4 regions of the Klebsiella sp. PL-2018 genome follow, and region 1 is predicted to be linked to each of the others. Evidence: predicted binding sites of a transcription regulator. Region 1 holds the regulator's gene; each other region holds the start of a gene.
What was found. The regulator Fur, encoded in region 1, represses iron uptake genes when iron is present. The targets are predictions, from matches to a motif close to ATAATAATGAGAACNACTATCAA.

Region 1 (4,389 bases):
GCCGGCGGCGAGGACGCAGGTTTTGGCGACGATCCTCTCTTCGCCCGCCAGCGCGGCGATGAATTCGCCGTTATCTAATTCGAGCGCCTGTACCGGCGTGTTGTAGCGGATCTTTACGCCCATCTGCTCCGCGCTGCGGTAATAGGCATTTATAAGAGCTTTGCCGCCGCCCATAAAAAAGGCGTTGGTGCGGGCCACGTGCAGGGCGCCGGAGAGGGGCGGCTGAAAGTTAACCCCGTGCTGGCGCATCCAGTCCCGGCACTGCGATGAGGTGCGGATCACCAGGCGCGCCAGCGCTTCGTTGGTGTTGCCCTCGGTGACGCGCAGCAGGTCCTGCCAGTACTCTTCTTCCGGATAGCTGTCGACCAAAACATCCTGCGGAGCATCGTGCATACAGCGAAGATTCCGCGTGTGCTGAGAGTTGCCGCCTCGCCATTCCCGCGGCGCGGCCTCCAGCAGCAGTACGGACGCGCCAGCTTCCCGGGCGGTTAAGGCGGCGCATAGCGCGGCATTGCCGCCGCCAATGACCAGTACATCCACCATTTATGGCTCCATTACGCTTTGCTTGATTGTTAAATTTGTAATGGAAATGTATGCGTTACGGCCGGCTGGACGCTATGGCGTATTGCTAAAGGGGGGTTTAGTTTGCGTAAAGGCTGGCGCCGGGCCAGCGACCCGACTCAACCAGCTGACGCATGACTTTCGCCAGTATTACGCGGGCCGCAAGGCCTGCCGGAGTCAGCTCATCATCGGAAAGGCTGACGAGAAAATTAGGTCGACTGAGTATCGGATTGTCGACGCCGATCACTCTCAGGGACTCGCTGTCGAGATGGGAAATTGCCGCCCCCGGCTGCAAAGTGGCGCCGAGCCCGTCGCGGACGGCGCGCATCAGCAGGGCCAGGCCGTCGATTTCAGCCACCACATCGACGCTCAGGGCATGCTCCTGGCAGATCGCCTCCAGCCTGCCGCGCAGTCCATGCCCCAGGCTTGGCATAATCAGCGGGATAGCGGCCAGCTGGCCAGGCGAGATGCTCGCTTCGGGAAGGGGAGAGAGCACGTCATGGGTGCCAATCAGAAACAGACGCTCTTCGAGAATAGGTCTGGCGCTCCAGCGCACAAGCTTCTCCTTCTGGAACACGATAGCTAAGTCAAGCTGGCGGGTGTTGATCATGCGTTCAAGGTTACCGGAGAGGCTCTCGACCAAATGCAGGCGGACGTCGGCATAGCTTTCGCGCATCGCGTGAATAAAAGGCACCCCGAGAACGGAGGCGGTGCTGGGGGCCATACCGACGCTGACGTGGCCGGAAAGGCGCGCCTCGCGCGCGGCGAGAACCGCATCATCGGCGTGACGCAGCGCGAGCTGCGCCTGGGAGTAGAAGGCGAGGCCGGCGCTGGTCGGCATTACGCCGCGAGACGTCCGCTGCAGCAGGCGAATGGCGAGTTCGTTCTCGAGGCGCGCCATCTGTTGGCTAAGCGCGGAGACGCCGATATCCAGGTCAAGCGCGGCGCGGCCCATACTGCCGGTTTCAATAATGCGCACAAAATAGCGTAGCTGGCGAAGCTCCATGTCGACTCTCCGTACACGTCAGGATGCACTGACAGTAAACGTATTGCAGCGCGAGAGAAAGAGGCGGCAGATTCCGGGCAAAAAAAAGCCAACCTTCAGGTTGGCTTTTGGCGGTATACGATGCGGTGATTATTTCTCTGCCGCGTCGTGGGCATGTTCATCTTCGCGGCAGTCGCCTTCTGCGCAGTGGCCGTACAGGTACAGGCTGTGGTTAGTCAGGCGAATACCGTGCCTTGCGGCAATTTCACGCTGGCGCGCTTCGATGGAATCATCGCTAAATTCGATCACTTTGCCGCAGTCGAGGCAAATCAGGTGATCGTGATGATGCTGCTGCGTCAGTTCAAAAACGGATTTACCGCCTTCGAAATTATGACGGGTGACGATGCCGGCGTCGTCGAACTGGTTCAGTACGCGGTAGACGGTGGCCAGGCCAATCTCTTCACCCATATCAATCAGGCGTTTGTATAAGTCTTCCGCACTGACATGATGGTTATCCGGTCCTTGCAGCACTTCCAGGATTTTTAATCTCGGAAGCGTCACTTTCAGGCCAGCTTTCTTTAATGCGGTATTGTTGTCAGTCATGCGGAATCTGTCCTGTTGCTAAACGATCTACTTCCTTCAGCGGAAGTAATACAGAGAATCACCCGATGTAATGCGTCTCATTATAGAACTGCCATGGTGAAATGAAAACTGCAAGCATCGGGCCTTGTATGCTGTCAAAAACGAGGCACTCGCTACAAAGTGCTTCACGCGACCCCGTTAAATCAGAGGACATTGTACAGATATGTGATTAAAAGTTAAAAACTTGTAGCTATAACTTTGATTGCTTTTATCTATCAATTCGGCGAAACCTGATGATTACGCCGTTCAGACTCAGGCATTCTTGATTTCTTCGAGGTGCAGTTCTTCAGAAATCTGTTTTACCCATTTTTCCACGCGTTCGTTAGTCAGCTCAGGCTGACGGTCTTCGTCAATGGCCAGGCCAACAAAGTGATCGTCATCGGCCAGGCCTTTAGAGGCTTCAAAATGGTAGCCGGCGGTCGGCCAATGGCCAACGATAGTTGCGCCGCGCGGTTCGATGATATCGCGGATAGTCCCCAGTGCATCACAGAAGTATTCAGCATAGTCCTCCTGATCGCCACAGCCAAACAGAGCCACCAGTTTGCCATTGAAATCGATCTCTTCCAGCGTCGGGAAAAAATCGTCCCAGTCGCACTGGGCTTCGCCGTAGTACCAGGTGGGAATGCCGAGCAGCAGGATATCGTGAGCTTCCAGATCCTCTTTGCTGCTTTTGGCAATGTCGTGAACATCAGCAACGTCTTTACCAAGCTGCTTTTGGATCATTTTTGCAATATTTTCGGTGTTGCCGGTGTCGCTGCCAAAAAAGATGCCGATGATTGCCATGAGTAAAATAACCTCTTGAAACTTAATGATGTGGTAGTGGCGTAATGCCCGCAGATAGGGGCAATGATAGCAGAACTGAGAAGGGCGCGGAAACAGCAATCACGCCCAACTGCACACTCTGCTACACGAAAGCTTATTTTTTGAGGGTTTTAGGCTTTATCCTGGTCGCGCAGGGCTGCCAGCTGGTTCATCAGCATCTCTTCGATGAGATCGCTGCGGTTCATGTTACGGGCTTCGGCCAGCTCATTAAGCGCATCGACAGCATCGGCATTGAGCTTTAGCTCCACGCGCTTCAGACCGCGACTCTTATCGCGTTTAAGCTGATTGCGTTTGTTGATGCGCAGCTGTTCATCGCGCGAAAGCGGATTCGTTTTCGGTCTACCCGGCCGACGCTCAGTTGCGAACAAATCTAATGTCGTACGGTCCGTTTGTTCTTTTGCCATGATTCAGAGTGACTTCGGGGGAAACAAGCTATCGGGCATAGCCGATGCAGACAGCGCGCCATAATACATCAGGCGACGGGCTGCGCCAACGGCCGCGGGCATTAAGCCGCGCGGTCGAGTATATTTTAGGCAGTTACGCGGCGATAGAGGTCAAATAACGACGGATCGCGCGGATAACGGCCTCCGGTTTTTCTGCATGCACCCAGTGCCCGGCGCCGGCGATAACGTGCGCGCGCGCCTGGGGAAACTGAGCTAATAAAGTCTCGCGGTAGGCATCGGTGACGTAGGGGGAGTTGCCGCCCGGAATAAACAGCGCCGGATGCGGCCAGGGCGGAACGGTTTGCCAGCCGACGATATTATCGTACTGCTCCCACAGCACCGGTACGTTAAACCGCCACTGGCCGTCCACGAAAGATTTTAACAGAAACTGAATCACGCCCTCTTCGTTAAGGTGCTGGCGCATGACCGTCGCCGCCTGCTGACGCGTAGCGGCCCCCGCGTCGGTGACGGCATTGATGGCGGCGAAGATTTCATCATGGCGGCGGACGTGATAATCCACCGGGGCGATATCAATGGCGACCAGGCCCGCGATGCGCTCCGGGGCCAGCGCGCTCAGCGCCATCACCGCTTTACCGCCCATTGAGTGACCAATAAAGGTGGCTTTCTCAATCTGTGATTCATTGAGAATATCAAGCAGATCCTGGGCCATCGCGGGATAGGTCATGTCAGGCGAGCGCGGCGAAAGGCCGTGGTTTCGCATGTCGACCTGGATAATATCGCGATCGAGAACCAGATCGCGGGCGAGGATCCCAAGATTATCCAGGCTGCCAAAAAGGCCGTGGACCAGGACGATAGGGGGATTATTGTGCGGATTCTGTGCAGATTGCGCTCGGCTATTTAATTTCATGGCAAAGTTCTTTTTTTCGCTCCGTCGGGTTAGGGTATTATGTTGGACATTCTGCCATCCGGCTGCAA
Region 2 (4,389 bases), 110 kb from region 1:
CGCGATCTTCTCGCCGCCGCGGTTGATCTGATCTTTTTCCCGCCCCTGCACGGTGATATAGCCATCTTCATCGATCGAGATCAGATCGCCAGAGCAGTAGAAACCATCGGCATCAAAGGCCTCGGCATTATGCTGCGGGCTCTTGTAGTACCCGCGGAAGGTATAAGGGCCACGGGTCATCAGGCGCCCGACTTCGCCGCGCGGCAGCGGATTACCCTGCGCATCGGCCACCCACACTTCGTCATCAGGACACATCGGGCAGCCCTGGGTATTGATAATGCGCTCGGGGCTGTCGTTGAGGCGGGTATAGTTCACCAGCCCCTCCGCCATGCCGAAGACCTGCTGGAGCTGACAGCCGATTTCCGCCGGAATACGCGCGGCGAGGGTCGCGGACAGGCGCGCCCCACCTACCTGCAGCAGCCGCAGCGACTGCAGACGGGCATTGCTGCCGGACTCATGGATCTCCTGTAACCACAGGCTTACCGCCGGCGGAACCAGCGAGGTCAGGTTAATCTGGTGCTTTTCGATCAGCGGGAAGCAGAGGGTGGCGCTCGGGTCGTGCGCCAGCACCACCACGCCGCCGGCGAGGAAGACGCCGAGTGAACCCGGCGAGCTCATCGCGTAGTTGTGGGCGGCGGGAAGCGCGTTCAGATAGCGCGTTTCGGCGCTTACGCCGCACAGCTGGTTGCTGCGGCGAATGCTGTATTCGTAGTCGTTATGAGTACGCGGAATGAGCTTCGGCGTACCGGTGCTGCCGCCGGAGAGCTGGAAAAAGGCCACTTCGTCAGCGGGCGTCGGATGCGCGACGAAATTATCGTCAGGCCGCGCGATGGCCGCCGCCAGGCTGCGTTCGCCGCCGTCGTTCAGCAGCAGGGCCACGCGTACCGACGCATGCTGGGCGACAAAAGCGTTAAGAAAATCATCATCGGCAAACAGCGCGTGTTCGCGGTCGGCAATCAGCAAAGCGGGTTCAATCTGCGCGGCGTAGGCGTTCAGCTCGCTACGCTGGTGGCTGAACAGCGCGTTGACCGGCGCAACGCCGATACGCAGCAGCGCGAAGAAGGTGATATAAAATTCCGCAACGTTGCCCAGCTGCACCAGCGCCGTTTCGCCGCGCTTCAGGCCCTGACGCTGCAGCGAGGAGGCGAGGTTATCCACCAGGCGGTTGAATTCACGGTAGCTGTAGCTTTTGTCGCCGTCGATAATCGCGGGAGCGTCGTTTTCCGCATGACGGGTAATCAGATGGGTTAGCGGCAGATCCTGCCAGTAACCTTTTTGCCGATAGCGGGCCGCAAACTCTTCCGGCCAGCGGGTAAATTCGATCATCATAGTCCCTTATTGCAAGCCGAATACGTTCAGCATGGTGGTCAGTTTGACGCCGGTTTCGCGCCACTCGCCTAGCGGCGAAGAGGCCGGGACGATACCTGCGCCAGCAAATAGCCGCAGGGTGCGCTGCTGCAGGCGCGCGCAGCGGATGGTCACCACCCACTCGCCGTTGCCTTCATCATCGCACCAGCCGACGATGCCGCCGAACAGCTGACGGTCGAACGGCTCCAGTTCGTTAATCAGGCGTTTCGCCGCCTGATGCGGGAAGCCGCTCAGCGCCGGCGTCGGGTGCAGCAGGCAGGCCAGCGACATGGCGTTCTCATTTGCCAGCGCGGTGCCCTGAATCTGCGTCGCCAGATGCCACAGGGTCGGCGTGGTGATCAGCTGCGGAGAGTCCGGCAGGGAGAGTTCGCTGCTGCGCGGCGCTAATACGGCCTTCATCGCCTGGGTCACCAGCTCATGTTCGTGGCGGTCTTTTTCCGATGCCAGCAGCCTGTGCCCCGCTTCGCGGTCCAGCACATCGTCCGGCTGGCGACGGGCCGAACCGGCCAGCGGCAGAGAGCTGAAATGCGCGCCTTCTTTACGCAGCAGCAGCTCCGGGCTGGCGCCCAGCAGCACGCCGCCGTCCGAGAGCGGCACGTGGAAGTTATAGCTGGCCGGGTTCTGGGCGATCAGGCGCTCGAGCAGCGCCCCGCTATCCACCCGTTCGCGGGTGGTGATATCAATCAGGCGCGAGAGGACCACTTTGTCCACTTCCGGCGTCGCGGTGAGGGCCGCCGCGCGCGCCACCATTGCCATGAAGGTGTCCTGTTCGGGGATCTCCCGGCGCTGCACCACGTCCATCGGCTGCTGCCCGGACGCATAGCGCGCGGAGTGCTGCTTTTCAGTGCGGGAGAACGCTGTCCAGCTCGCGGGGATAAACAGCTCGGAAGGCTCGCTGGTATCGAACGGAATGGCGCCGACCATCACCGGCTTTGCGATCCCGGCAGCCCGCGCCGCTTTAAACGAGGCCGCTATTTTTTGCTGAAACTCCCCGTCCGGATTATCGCCGTCGGCGGCCGGATGAGAGAATCGGCTAAAGCAGCCAGCGGTGGTGAAGCTGCGGTACGGCGACATAAAGAAGAAGCTTTCCGGCGGCAGAGTCATTTTTTTCTCCCGTACTTCCTCAGCCAAAGACGTTTCCATATCATCCTCCAAAAACGATAAAGATATTACGAATAATTATCATTTATATTTTGGTTGGGTAACCTAAAAGGTATTGCGCGCTATGTCAACCGTACAGGTAGCATGTTGTGCGACTTAAGCTTGCATCGACGCCGCTCACAGCTGAAAATGAGAAGCATTTATCACTACTTAACCAGGATGCGAATACGTGAATTTCTCCACCTTTTGCCGCCGTACCCTCCTCGCCAGCGGCCTGGCGATTTTCGGAATTAGCTCAGCGCTGGCGGCAGACTGGCCGCGTCAGATAACCGACAGCCGGGGACCCCATACGCTGGAAAGCCAGCCGCTGCGTATTGTTTCCACCAGCGTGACGCTGACCGGCTCGCTGCTGGCGATTGACGCGCCGGTGGTGGCCAGCGGGGCCACGACTCCCAATAACCGCGTCGCCGACGGTCAGGGATTTTTACGCCAGTGGAGCGATGTGGCGAAAGCGCGCAAGCTGTCGCGCCTCTATATTGGCGAACCGAGCGCTGAGGCCGTCGCGGCGCCAATGCCGGATCTCATTCTGATTAGCGCCACCGGCGGCGATTCGGCGATGATGCTCTACGACCAGCTTTCCACCATCGCCCCGACGCTTATCATTAACTACGATGATAAAAGCTGGCAGGCCCTGCTGACCCAACTGGGGGAGATTACCGGCCACGAAAAACAGGCGGCGGAGAGAATCGCGGAGTTTGATAAAAAGCTGGCGGCGCTGAAAGAGAAAATGAAGCTGCCGCCGCAGCCGGTCACCGCGCTGGTCTACACCGCCGCGGCCCATAGCGCCAATATCTGGACCAAAGAATCCGCTCAGGGACAGCTGCTCGAGCAGCTGGGCTTTACCCTCGCCGACCTGCCCGGCGGGCTGCATGCCAGCCAGAGCCAGGGAAAACGGCATGATATCGTGCAGCTGGGCGGGGAAAACTTAGCCGCCGGACTTAACGGCCAGAGCCTGTTCCTGTTTGCCGGCGACCAAAAGGACGCCGACGCGATTAACGCCAACCCGCTGCTGGTGCATCTGCCCGCCGTTGAAGGCAAACGCGTTTATCCGCTGGGGACGGAAACCTTCCGCCTGGATTACTACAGCGCCGTACTGGTGCTGCAGCGCTTAGCGGCCCTCTTTGCGTAAGCCACGCTTCCCGGCGCCGGTCGCCGGGATCTCATCGCGCCTCATTTCATATATCATCGCATTGTTATAACAGGCTTTTTCACCGTTTAACGCCCTATCACCCTCATCGCCCATCAGCCGAAATATCATCGTTTCAGGTGTTAATTTGTGATTAGCCCCGGCCGCCGCGTTGCCCGATTATCTGCCCCACACCGCTTGAGGTGGTCATTCAACACAGAAGGAAATTAACGTGGCAACGAGCAAATTGATTAAGGGCGATACGCTGACCGAAACCAGCAACGCCGCAGACGGCTTTAACCCGGCAACAGAAGTGAGCGCATACAGCTATACCTCCGCTCGCGTCGCTAAACCGGTCTATAACAAATACAAAGCCTCCACCACCAAACCCAAAGTCTTCGGCTACTACACCGACTGGTCACAGTATGATGGTCGTCTGCAGGGCGATAATTCAAAAGATAACCGCGGTCGCGGCTACGACCTGGCCAACGTTTCTCCTACCGCCTACGACAAAATCATCGTCGGTTTCGTCGGCGTGACCGGCTTCCACAAAGTAGACAACCTGTGGCGCGACGTGGTTGCCGAAGGTGCCGATCAGTGCGGGAAAGTGAAGTACGAGCCCACCTTCCTCGACCCGTGGGGCGACTTCCAGTCTTACGTTAACGTTGGCCACACCGTCAGCGGCTGGGATGTCGATCCGAAGACCGTGACCCAGAGTAATACTAAAGGCCTGC
Region 3 (4,389 bases), 2.4 Mb from region 1:
GCGCCAGGCGGGCCGCTTTTAGCACCTGTTCACACTGCTCAGGGGTCAGCGTCAGCGGCGGTTCAATGCGGATCGTCCTTGCGTTGTTGAGCGTTCCGGCCACCAGTACGCGCTGGCGGAACATCTCGCTGGCAAAGTCATAGCCGATTTCGTTATCGACAAACTCAATGGCCATCAGCATACCTTTGCCGCGCACGTCATTCACCAGATCCGGATATTCGCGGGCCAGCTGGCGGAAGCCGTCCAGCAGCATGTCGCCTTTCTGCTCCGCCTGCGCGGGCAGGTTTTGCGTCAGCAGCACGTTGATGGTCGCCAGCGCCGCCGCGCAGGCCAGCGGGTTGCCGCCGAACGTGGTGGTATGCAGGAACGGGTTATCGAACAGCACCGAGAATACCTCTTCGGTGGCGACCGTTGCGCCAATCGGCATGACGCCGCCGCCCAGCGCTTTGGCAAGGCACAGAATGTCCGGCTGGACGTTTTCATGCTCGCAGGCGAACATCTTGCCGGTGCGCCCCATGCCGGTTTGCACTTCATCGAGGATCAGCAGCGCGCCAAACTCGTCGCACAGCTTGCGCACCGCGGGCAGATAGCCCGGCGGCGGCAGAATCACCCCGCCTTCGCCCTGAATAGGCTCAAGGATCACCGCCGCGACGTCATCGCCGGTCTTTTTGCACTCGCTCAGCAGCGTGCGCATCGCGTTGATATCGCCAAAAGGCACGTGACGGAATCCCGGCAGCAGCGGCATAAAAGGCTTACGGAAAGTCGATTTCGCGGTGGCCGAAAGCGCGCCCAGCGACTTACCGTGAAACGCGCCGCTGGTGGCGACGAAGGTAAACTTGCCGCGCGGAGACTGATAAGCCTTCGCCAGCTTTAACGCCGCTTCGACCGATTCGGTACCGCTGTTGCTAAAGAAGCTGTATTTCAGTTTGCCCGGCGTTAAGGCCGCCAGGGTTTTAGCCAGCATGGCCCGCAGCGGGTCCAGCAGCTCCTGACTATGAAGGGGTTGTTTAGCGAGCTGATTTTCGACGGCGGAAACGACAACTGGATTACGGTGCCCTACATTAAAAATCCCAAACCCACCCAGGCAGTCGATAAACTCCTGTCCCTGAGTGTCGACAAGCGTATTTAACCCTCCCGCTTGCCACTCTACGGCTCCGTAATCCCCGCCAGCAGTGACCGATTTTCGATACGCTAAAAACCCCGGGTTCACATGCTCTTTAAAGTATTCCCTGACCTCCTGGTTAAGTGATTTCATCTCCTCATGATCGAGCGTTCGCTTCTCAATGAGATTCAGTGCGTGTGCGCTGCAGGCCAGAGCCGATGCGCTGGAAGGTAACCTGTTCAAAATATGCTCCTTGGCGGGGCGTATCACATGATACTGAATTAAGTATTGCAGGGATTACGCCACTTCGGCGCGGGCCAGGAAAATCGGGATAAACGCAACGTGAAATTGCGGTTGAGCAAAATTTAATCTTATCGCGAAATTATTGGCATGTTTTACTCCTGAAGGCGTGAAACCATGCGCAGAAGGGGTCCCGCCGCGTGCTTCGCGGCGGTGCAGGCTGCCCGGCGATGGGGCAGAGGGCTAGTCGAGCTGGGAGATTTCCATTGCCGCGCGGTCAATGACGCCGACGATCTGCTTTAGCTGAGCTTCGGTTATTTCCTGCTGGTTAACCCTTAAATCCAGTACCGCCTTAAAATTCTCCAGCGCGCGCTTCATCTGCGGATTTTTACGCAGTTCACAGCCCACCATGCGCGCCTGCAGCCTGGTCTGAATATGCTCCAACTGCTCCAGGTTCTCCGCGTGCAGCTGACTGCCTTCGGCGGTAATGGCGATTTTTTTGCGGCCGTTTTCGTCAGCCACGCTGATTAATCCCTGATCCTGAAGTAAATCGAGCGTCGGGTAGATGACGCCGGGGCTCGGGCTGTAGTTGCCCTGGGTCAGGGTTTCGATCTCTTTAATCAGTTCGTAACCGTGGCTGGCATTGCGGGTGAGGATGTCCAGAATCACCAGGCGCAGCTCGCCGTGACCAAAGAAGCGCTGCCGGCGTCCGCCGCCTCTGCGACCGTGCTCGCCGTGTTCGCTATGTTCCCCGTGGCGTCCGCGTGGGCCACGGCCTTCTTCGTGATGGTGTCTCATGTTTTTCTCCTGTGATTATTTGATATATCTAATTTATATCTAAAAATAATAAAGTAGCAACAAAGTAGTGAATGTATTTTTTATTTAATTGATATTTAACGTTTTAATTTTTGATTTTGGCTTTTGTGGCATTTTTCTATGACTATATCAAAAAACGCTTGCATTCTTTTTTAATGGCAATCATTATCATTTGCAAGATTTTTAGATATATCTATTCCGTTCACGAAGGCGATGAAAGATGACAACGACCAGGCACCCCAAATACCCGCAGCGCGTACGTAATGAACTGCGCTTCCGTGAGTTAACCGTATTGCGCGTCGAGCGTATCGGCAGCGCATTCCAGCGTGTCGTGCTGGGCGGAGAGGCGCTGGAAGGCTTTGTTTCCCAGGGTTTTGACGACCACACCAAGCTCTTTTTCCCGGCCGCGGGCGCTGCGTTCACGCCACCGGAGGTGACGGATGAAGGCATTAACTGGGGCGATGGCGTGCGTCCGGCGACCCGCGACTATACGCCGCTGTACGACGCCGGGCGTCATGAGCTGGCGTACGACTTTTTTATTCACGATGGCGGTATTGCCAGCAGCTGGGCGCTGGCGGCGAAAACGGGCGATAAGCTGGTGGTCGGCGGGCCGCGCGGTTCGCTGGTGGTGCCGGAAGATTACGCCTGGCAGCTGTATGTGACCGATGAGTCAGGCATGCCCGCGCTGCGCCGCCGTCTGCTGGGATTGCAGCAGCTTCCGACGCGCCCGCAGGTCACGGCGCTCGTCACCATTGGCGATGAGTCTTATCAAGATTACCTGGCCGATCTCGATGGTTTTCATATCGAGTGGGTGGTGGGACATCACTCCTCTGCCGTGGCCGAGCGCCTGGCGCGAATAGCGGTGCCGGCTGAGGACTATTTTATCTGGCTGACCGGGGAAGGCGCGGTGGTGAAATCGCTGCTGGCGCGCTTTGAAGGCCCGGGGATTGATCCGCAGCTGGTGCGTTCGCAGGCCTACTGGCACAGCAAATAAGCGCGGAGAAACCCCGGGTTGCGGCTGGCGCCTTACCCGGGCGACCGGCTTGCAGACGGGGGTGAACCCGTAGCCCGGGCAAGGCGCGTTAAGCGCCGCCCCCGGGAGCAGAGCGCAGAGTGGCAGAATTTCCCGGAGGCGATGCTGCGCATCTGTCCGGGCGACCGGCCCGCAGACGGGGGTGAACCCGTAGCCCGGGCAAGGCGCGTTAAGCGCCGCCCCCGGGAGCAGAGCGCAGAGTGGCTGAATTTCCCGGAGGCGATGCTGCGCATCTGTCCGGGTGACCGGCCCGCAGACGGGGGTAACCCGTAGCCCGGGCAAGGCGCATTAAGCGCCGCCCCCGGGAGCAGAGCGCAGAGTGGCCGATTTTCCCGGAGGCGATGCTGCGCACCTGTCCGGGCTACCGTTTGGCAGATGGCGGTGAACCCGTAGCCCGGGCAAGGCGCGTTAAGCGCCGCCCCCGGGAGCAGCGCGCAGAGTGGCTGATTTTCCCGGAGGCGATTCTTACGCATCTGTCCGGGCTACCGGCCCGCAGACGGCTGCGAACCCGTAGCCCTGCTAAGCGCAGCGCGAGCAGGGGAGACTATTTCTGCGCCAGCGCTTTAAATACCATGGCCACCGCGTGGGCGCCGGGGTCCATATTGCCGCGCAGGCTATCGCTGTTCAGATACGATGCGCGCCCGGCGCCCGCTTTGCTGGCGTGAAGCGTACGATCCGCGCCCGCCTGTGCCGCGGCGAAAGCCGCCTGCAGGTTATCCGGTTCGGCCAGCAGCGCCGTTAGCGCCGGCTGCAGGGCGTCAATCATGGTCCGGTCGCCTTCATCCGCACCGCCGTAAAACTTCATCTGCGCCAGACCGGCGTTTAATGCTTCGGCGACGCTTGCCCCCTGTTCCAGCTTCTGCCCGGCGGCGGTAAAGAAAATCGACATCAGCACGCCGCTGGAGCCGCCCATCACAACCGTCAGACGCTCGCCAATCAGGGCAAACAGCGTGGCGAGGTTAGCCAGCGGCAGCTGACGACGCTGAAGTAAGTCGGCGATGTCGCGCGCGCCGGCGGCGAAGGTGGAGCCGGTATCGCCGTCGCCGACTTTCGCATCCAGCGCGTTAAGGTCTGCTTCCAGCCCGCACAGCGTGCCGGTCACACGTTCCACGTAGCCCGCAACTTCGCTGTTCTCCGAGGGCGCAAACTCCACCCGCGTACTGCGCAGCGATGATGGCATCACGCTGACCGCGCGCGG
Region 4 (4,389 bases), 110 kb from region 1:
AAGCGTAAATCGTCACTGACGAGTGATAGCCAGCCCCGGAGCAATCCGGGGCTTTTTATTATCGCTCTTTTCGGTTTTCCCGGTGGCGCTATCGGGCAACTGCAGGTCGGTAGCCTGGGTTGCTCCGGGATGAATGCATCGGTGCGGCTTCTTCCCGGGTCGCGCTGCGCTTACCCGGGCTACGGGTCCACCGCCGTCTGCGGGCCGGTAGCCCGGGTCAGGCGTTTACGCCGCAACCCGGGAATGCGTCGGGATAAATACATCGGTGCGGCTTCTTCCCCGGCTGCGCTGCGCTTACCCGGGCTACGGGTCCACCGCCGTCTGCGGGCCGGTAGCCCGGGTCAGGCGTTTACGCCGCAACCCGGGAATGTACGGGGATAAATACATCGGTGCGGCTTCTTCCCCGGCTGCGCTGCGCTTACCCGGACTACGAGTCCGCCGCCGTCTGCGGGCCGGTAGCCCGGACAGGCGCAGCGCGCCGCCTCCGGGAAACCCCGGCTGAATTAATTTTCGCTCGCCGTCTCCGGGCGCTGAAAGCGGCGCAGCTCGCGTAGCAGCCCCACCAGCACCACGCCCACAATGACCAGCGCCCAGCCGCTGGCGCTTGCCGAAGCGGCCGGCGTCAGAATCGCGCCCAGGCCGCCGAGCAGCGCCGCGCCTATCGCATCGCCGGTCACGTTCTGCGCGGTCCACAGCCCGTTGATACGCCCGAGCATATTTTCCGGGGTTTGCGTCTGAATCAGCGTATATTGCAGCAGCGAGCTTATCGCGCTCAGCCAGCCAAACAGCGCCAGGCACAGGGCGCCCAGCGCCCACACCGGCATCAGGCTGAACAGCGCAATCGCCACAAAGGAGCCAACGGTAGTCGCCAGCATCAGCACGCCGGGCCTCGCCGTCTGCGCCAGCTGTCCGCTGGTCAACGCCCCGAACGCCGCGCCCAGAGGGATCGCGGCGTACAGCAGGCCAATCTGTGACGTCGACATCTGCCAGCTCCCGGCCAGCGCCGGATAGAGCACGCGCACCGCGCTGGCCATGGTCAGCAGGCCGCCAAGCAGCGCAATGCCGCCGATAAGCGGGCTGTTAAACAGAAACTTCAGTCCCGCGTACAGCGATTTTAGCGGATGCTCGCGCGGCTGCGGCGGCGGCGCCAGCCGCGGCAAACGCAGCAGCGTCAGCGTCGTAATAAAGGTACCTGCCGCCGCCAGGCCGTAGTTCCAGGCCACGCCGCCGGTTGCCAGCAGCAGGCCGCCGATCATCGGCGAAATCACCGAGCCCAGCCGCACCGTCAGCATGGTGATCGCTCCGGCCTGCATCAGGTTTTCCCGGCCAACCAGCGCCGGAGTCGCCGCCAGCAGCGCGGTCACGCCGATTGAGGCAAACAGGCCGTCCCAGATGCCCAACAGATAGATGGCGATGAGCGACGGCTCCGGCAGCATGGCGTTGAGACACAGGCCGACGAAGCCAATCCCGCAGGTGCCGCGCGCCAGCAGGATCAGACGTTTACGCTCATAGCGGTCGGCAAGCACGCCGCCGATCATCAGACCGACAAACATCGACCCGCCGGTTAAGGTCACCGACAGCCCCACTTGCCAGGTGGATTGGGTCATCAGTTGGATTTGTACCGGGATCGCCACGCCCAGCAGGCCAAGCGACAGGATCGAGATAAAGCGGGCGATAAAGACGGCGCGAAAGGCCGGGTGGGTTTTCAGCAAGCTGAGATTCAGCAGCCAGGATTGTCGGTTCATGACAGCGCCTTGTTATTATTTTCCATACCATTTTTATGGGTGCACATGCTAACATAACCGGATAGAATCGATAACGATAATTACTATCATTATCATGTCAGGGATGTAAGCCATGTCGTCTTCCACGACCGCGGCGCGCGCCTTTGCCGTGCCGGGTCTTTTAATCGTTTTAATCATCGCCGTTGCGCTCAGCCTGCTGGTCGGCGCCAAACCCCTGCCGTTTAGCGTCGTCATTGATGCCTTCACCGGCACCTGCCAGAGCGCCGATTGCACCATCGTCCTTGATGCACGACTGCCGCGAACCCTCGCCGGGCTGCTGGCCGGCGCCGCGCTGGGCCTGGCCGGGGCGCTGATGCAAACGCTGACCCGCAACCCGCTGGCGGACCCGGGGATCCTCGGCGTCAACTCCGGCGCCAGCTTCGCTATCGTGCTGGGCGCGGCGCTGTTTGGTCTCTCCTCGCCGCAGGAGCAGCTGCTGATGGCCTTTTGCGGCGCGTTCGGCGCCTCGCTGCTGGTGGCCTTTACCGGCAGCCAGGGCGGCGGCCAGCTGAGCCCGGTTCGCCTGACCCTCGCGGGGGTCGCCCTGGCGGCGGTGCTGGAAGGGCTTTCCAGCGGTATCGCCCTGCTTAACCCTGACGTCTACGACCAGCTGCGCTTCTGGCAGGCGGGCTCGCTGGATGTGCGCACCCTGCAAACACTGAAAATCGTGCTGATCCCGGTACTCATTGCCGGCCTGGTGACGCTGCTGCTGAGCCGGGCCTTAAACAGCCTGAGCCTCGGCAACGATACGGCCACCGCGCTCGGCAGCCGGGTCGCGCGTACTCAGCTTATTGGTCTGCTGGCGATTACCGTCCTGTGCGGCAGCGCCACGGCGGTGGTCGGGCCCATCGCCTTTATCGGCCTGATGATGCCGCATATGGCCCGCTGGCTGGTGGGCGCGGATCATCGCTGGTCGCTGCCGGTGACCCTGCTGGCTACCCCTGCCCTGCTGCTGTTTGCCGACGTGCTGGGGCGCCTGCTGGTGCCCGGCGAACTGCGGGTTTCGGTGGTCAGCGCCTTTATCGGCGCACCGGTGCTGATCTGGCTGGTACGCCGCCAGCCGCGCGGAGGTGGCATGTGATTGCGCCTTCTCGTCGCCTGATTTTTAGCTGCCTGCTGCTGCTGGTCGCCAGCGCGCTGGTCTCCCTGTGGGGGCTGGGCACCGGCCTGGTGCCATTGAGCGTTGAGCAGGTTATCTCGGCGCTGCTCGGCGATGCGCCGCGCAACGTCGCCATGGTGGTGACCGAGTGGCGCCTGCCCCGCGTGCTGATGGCGCTGCTGATTGGCGCCGCCCTCGGCGTCAGCGGCGCGATTTTCCAGTCGCTGACCCGCAACCCGCTGGGGAGCCCGGACGTGATGGGGTTTAACACCGGGGCCTGGAGCGGCGTGCTGGTAGCGATGGTGATGTTTGGCCAGAACCTGGCGGCCATCGCCATGGCGGCCATGGCTGGCGGGATCCTTACCGCGCTGGCGCTCTGGCTGCTGGCGTGGCGCAACGGGATTGAAACCTTTCGCCTGATTATTATCGGCATCGGCGTGCGCGCTATGCTGGTGGCATTCAATACCTGGCTGCTGCTGCGCGCTTCGCTGGAAACCGCCCTCTCCGCCGGGCTGTGGTATGCCGGTTCGCTTAACGGTTTGACCTGGGGAAAAACCTGGCCCTCGGCGCCGCTGATTCTGCTGATGCTGGTCTGCGGGGCGCTGCTGGCGCGGCGCATGCGGCTGCTGGAGATGGGTGACGATACCGCCTGCGCCCTGGGCGTGCGGGTTGAGCGCTCGCGGCTGCTGCTGATGCTGGTCGGGGTGGTGCTGACCGCCGCCGCTACCGCGCTCGCCGGGCCGATTTCGTTTATCGCCCTGGTGGCGCCGCATATCGCGCGCCGCCTCAGCGGCACCGCGCGCTGGGGGCTGGCCCAGGCGGCGCTGTGCGGCGCCCTGCTGCTGGCGCTGTCTGACTACTGCGCGCAGCGTCTGTTTATGCCCTATCAGTTACCGGTGGGCGTGGTGACCGTCAGCCTTGGCGGCATCTACCTTATCGGGTTGTTAATTCAGGAGTCCCGCAAAAAATGACCGCTGTAACCTCCCGTTTGCGCGGCGACCAGCTGACCCTGGCGTACGGCAAAAAAACCATCGCCGAATCGCTGAGCGTCACCATTCCCGACGGCCACTTCACCGCCATTATTGGCCCTAACGGCTGCGGTAAATCGACGCTGCTGCGTACCCTGAGCCGCCTGATGACCCCGACATCCGGTCATGTGTATCTCGACGGCGAGCAGATCCAGCGTTACGCCAGTAAAGAGGTGGCGAAGCGGGTCGGCCTGCTGGCGCAGAACGCCACTACGCCGGGAGATATTACGGTTCAGGAGCTGGTGGCCCGCGGGCGCTATCCGCACCAGCCGCTGTTTACCCGCTGGCGCAAAGAGGATGAAGAGGCGGTCAGCAGGGCGATGAAGGCCACCGGCATTACCGACCTGGCGCTGCAAAGCGTCGATACGCTCTCCGGCGGCCAGCGCCAGCGGGCGTGGATCGCCATGGTGCTGGCCCAGGAGACGGCGATTATGCTGCTCGATGAGCCCACCACCTGGCTGGATATCAGCCATCAGAT

Region 2: fepB (Fe2+-enterobactin ABC transporter substrate-binding protein) is a predicted target of Fur. The motif match lies at 2,538-2,560, and genes of this name have one in related genera.
Region 3: MKleb_RS24135 (siderophore-interacting protein) is a predicted target of Fur. The motif match lies at 2,308-2,330, and genes of this name have one in related genera.
Region 4: fepD (Fe(3+)-siderophore ABC transporter permease) is a predicted target of Fur. The motif match lies at 1,819-1,841, and genes of this name have one in related genera.

What each region holds. Positions count from the first base shown of each region.
Region 1 covers NZ_CP077673.1:1,698,699-1,703,087, forward strand. The annotation lists gene tcuA (FAD-dependent tricarballylate dehydrogenase TcuA) at 1-543, opposite strand, end outside; gene tcuR (tricarballylate utilization LysR family transcriptional regulator TcuR) at 641-1,567, opposite strand; gene fur (ferric iron uptake transcriptional regulator) at 1,697-2,149, opposite strand; gene fldA (flavodoxin FldA) at 2,441-2,971, opposite strand; gene ybfE (LexA regulated protein) at 3,121-3,414, opposite strand; gene ybfF (esterase) at 3,548-4,321, opposite strand.
Region 2 covers NZ_CP077673.1:1,593,337-1,597,725, reverse strand. The annotation lists gene entE ((2,3-dihydroxybenzoyl)adenylate synthase EntE) at 1-1,326, opposite strand, end outside; gene entC (isochorismate synthase EntC) at 1,336-2,511, opposite strand; gene fepB (Fe2+-enterobactin ABC transporter substrate-binding protein) at 2,699-3,658, shown strand; gene MKleb_RS07355 (glycoside hydrolase family 18 protein) at 3,888-4,389, shown strand, end outside.
Region 3 covers NZ_CP077673.1:5,125,600-5,129,988, reverse strand. The annotation lists gene ygjG (putrescine aminotransferase) at 1-1,345, opposite strand, end outside; gene MKleb_RS24140 (PadR family transcriptional regulator) at 1,586-2,140, opposite strand; gene MKleb_RS24135 (siderophore-interacting protein) at 2,379-3,152, shown strand; gene MKleb_RS24130 (glycerone kinase) at 3,736-4,389, opposite strand, start outside.
Region 4 covers NZ_CP077673.1:1,587,334-1,591,722, reverse strand. The annotation lists gene MKleb_RS07355 (glycoside hydrolase family 18 protein) at 1-2, shown strand, start outside; gene entS (enterobactin transporter EntS) at 504-1,745, opposite strand; gene fepD (Fe(3+)-siderophore ABC transporter permease) at 1,858-2,865, shown strand; gene fepG (iron-enterobactin ABC transporter permease) at 2,862-3,854, shown strand; gene fepC (iron-enterobactin ABC transporter ATP-binding protein) at 3,851-4,389, shown strand, end outside.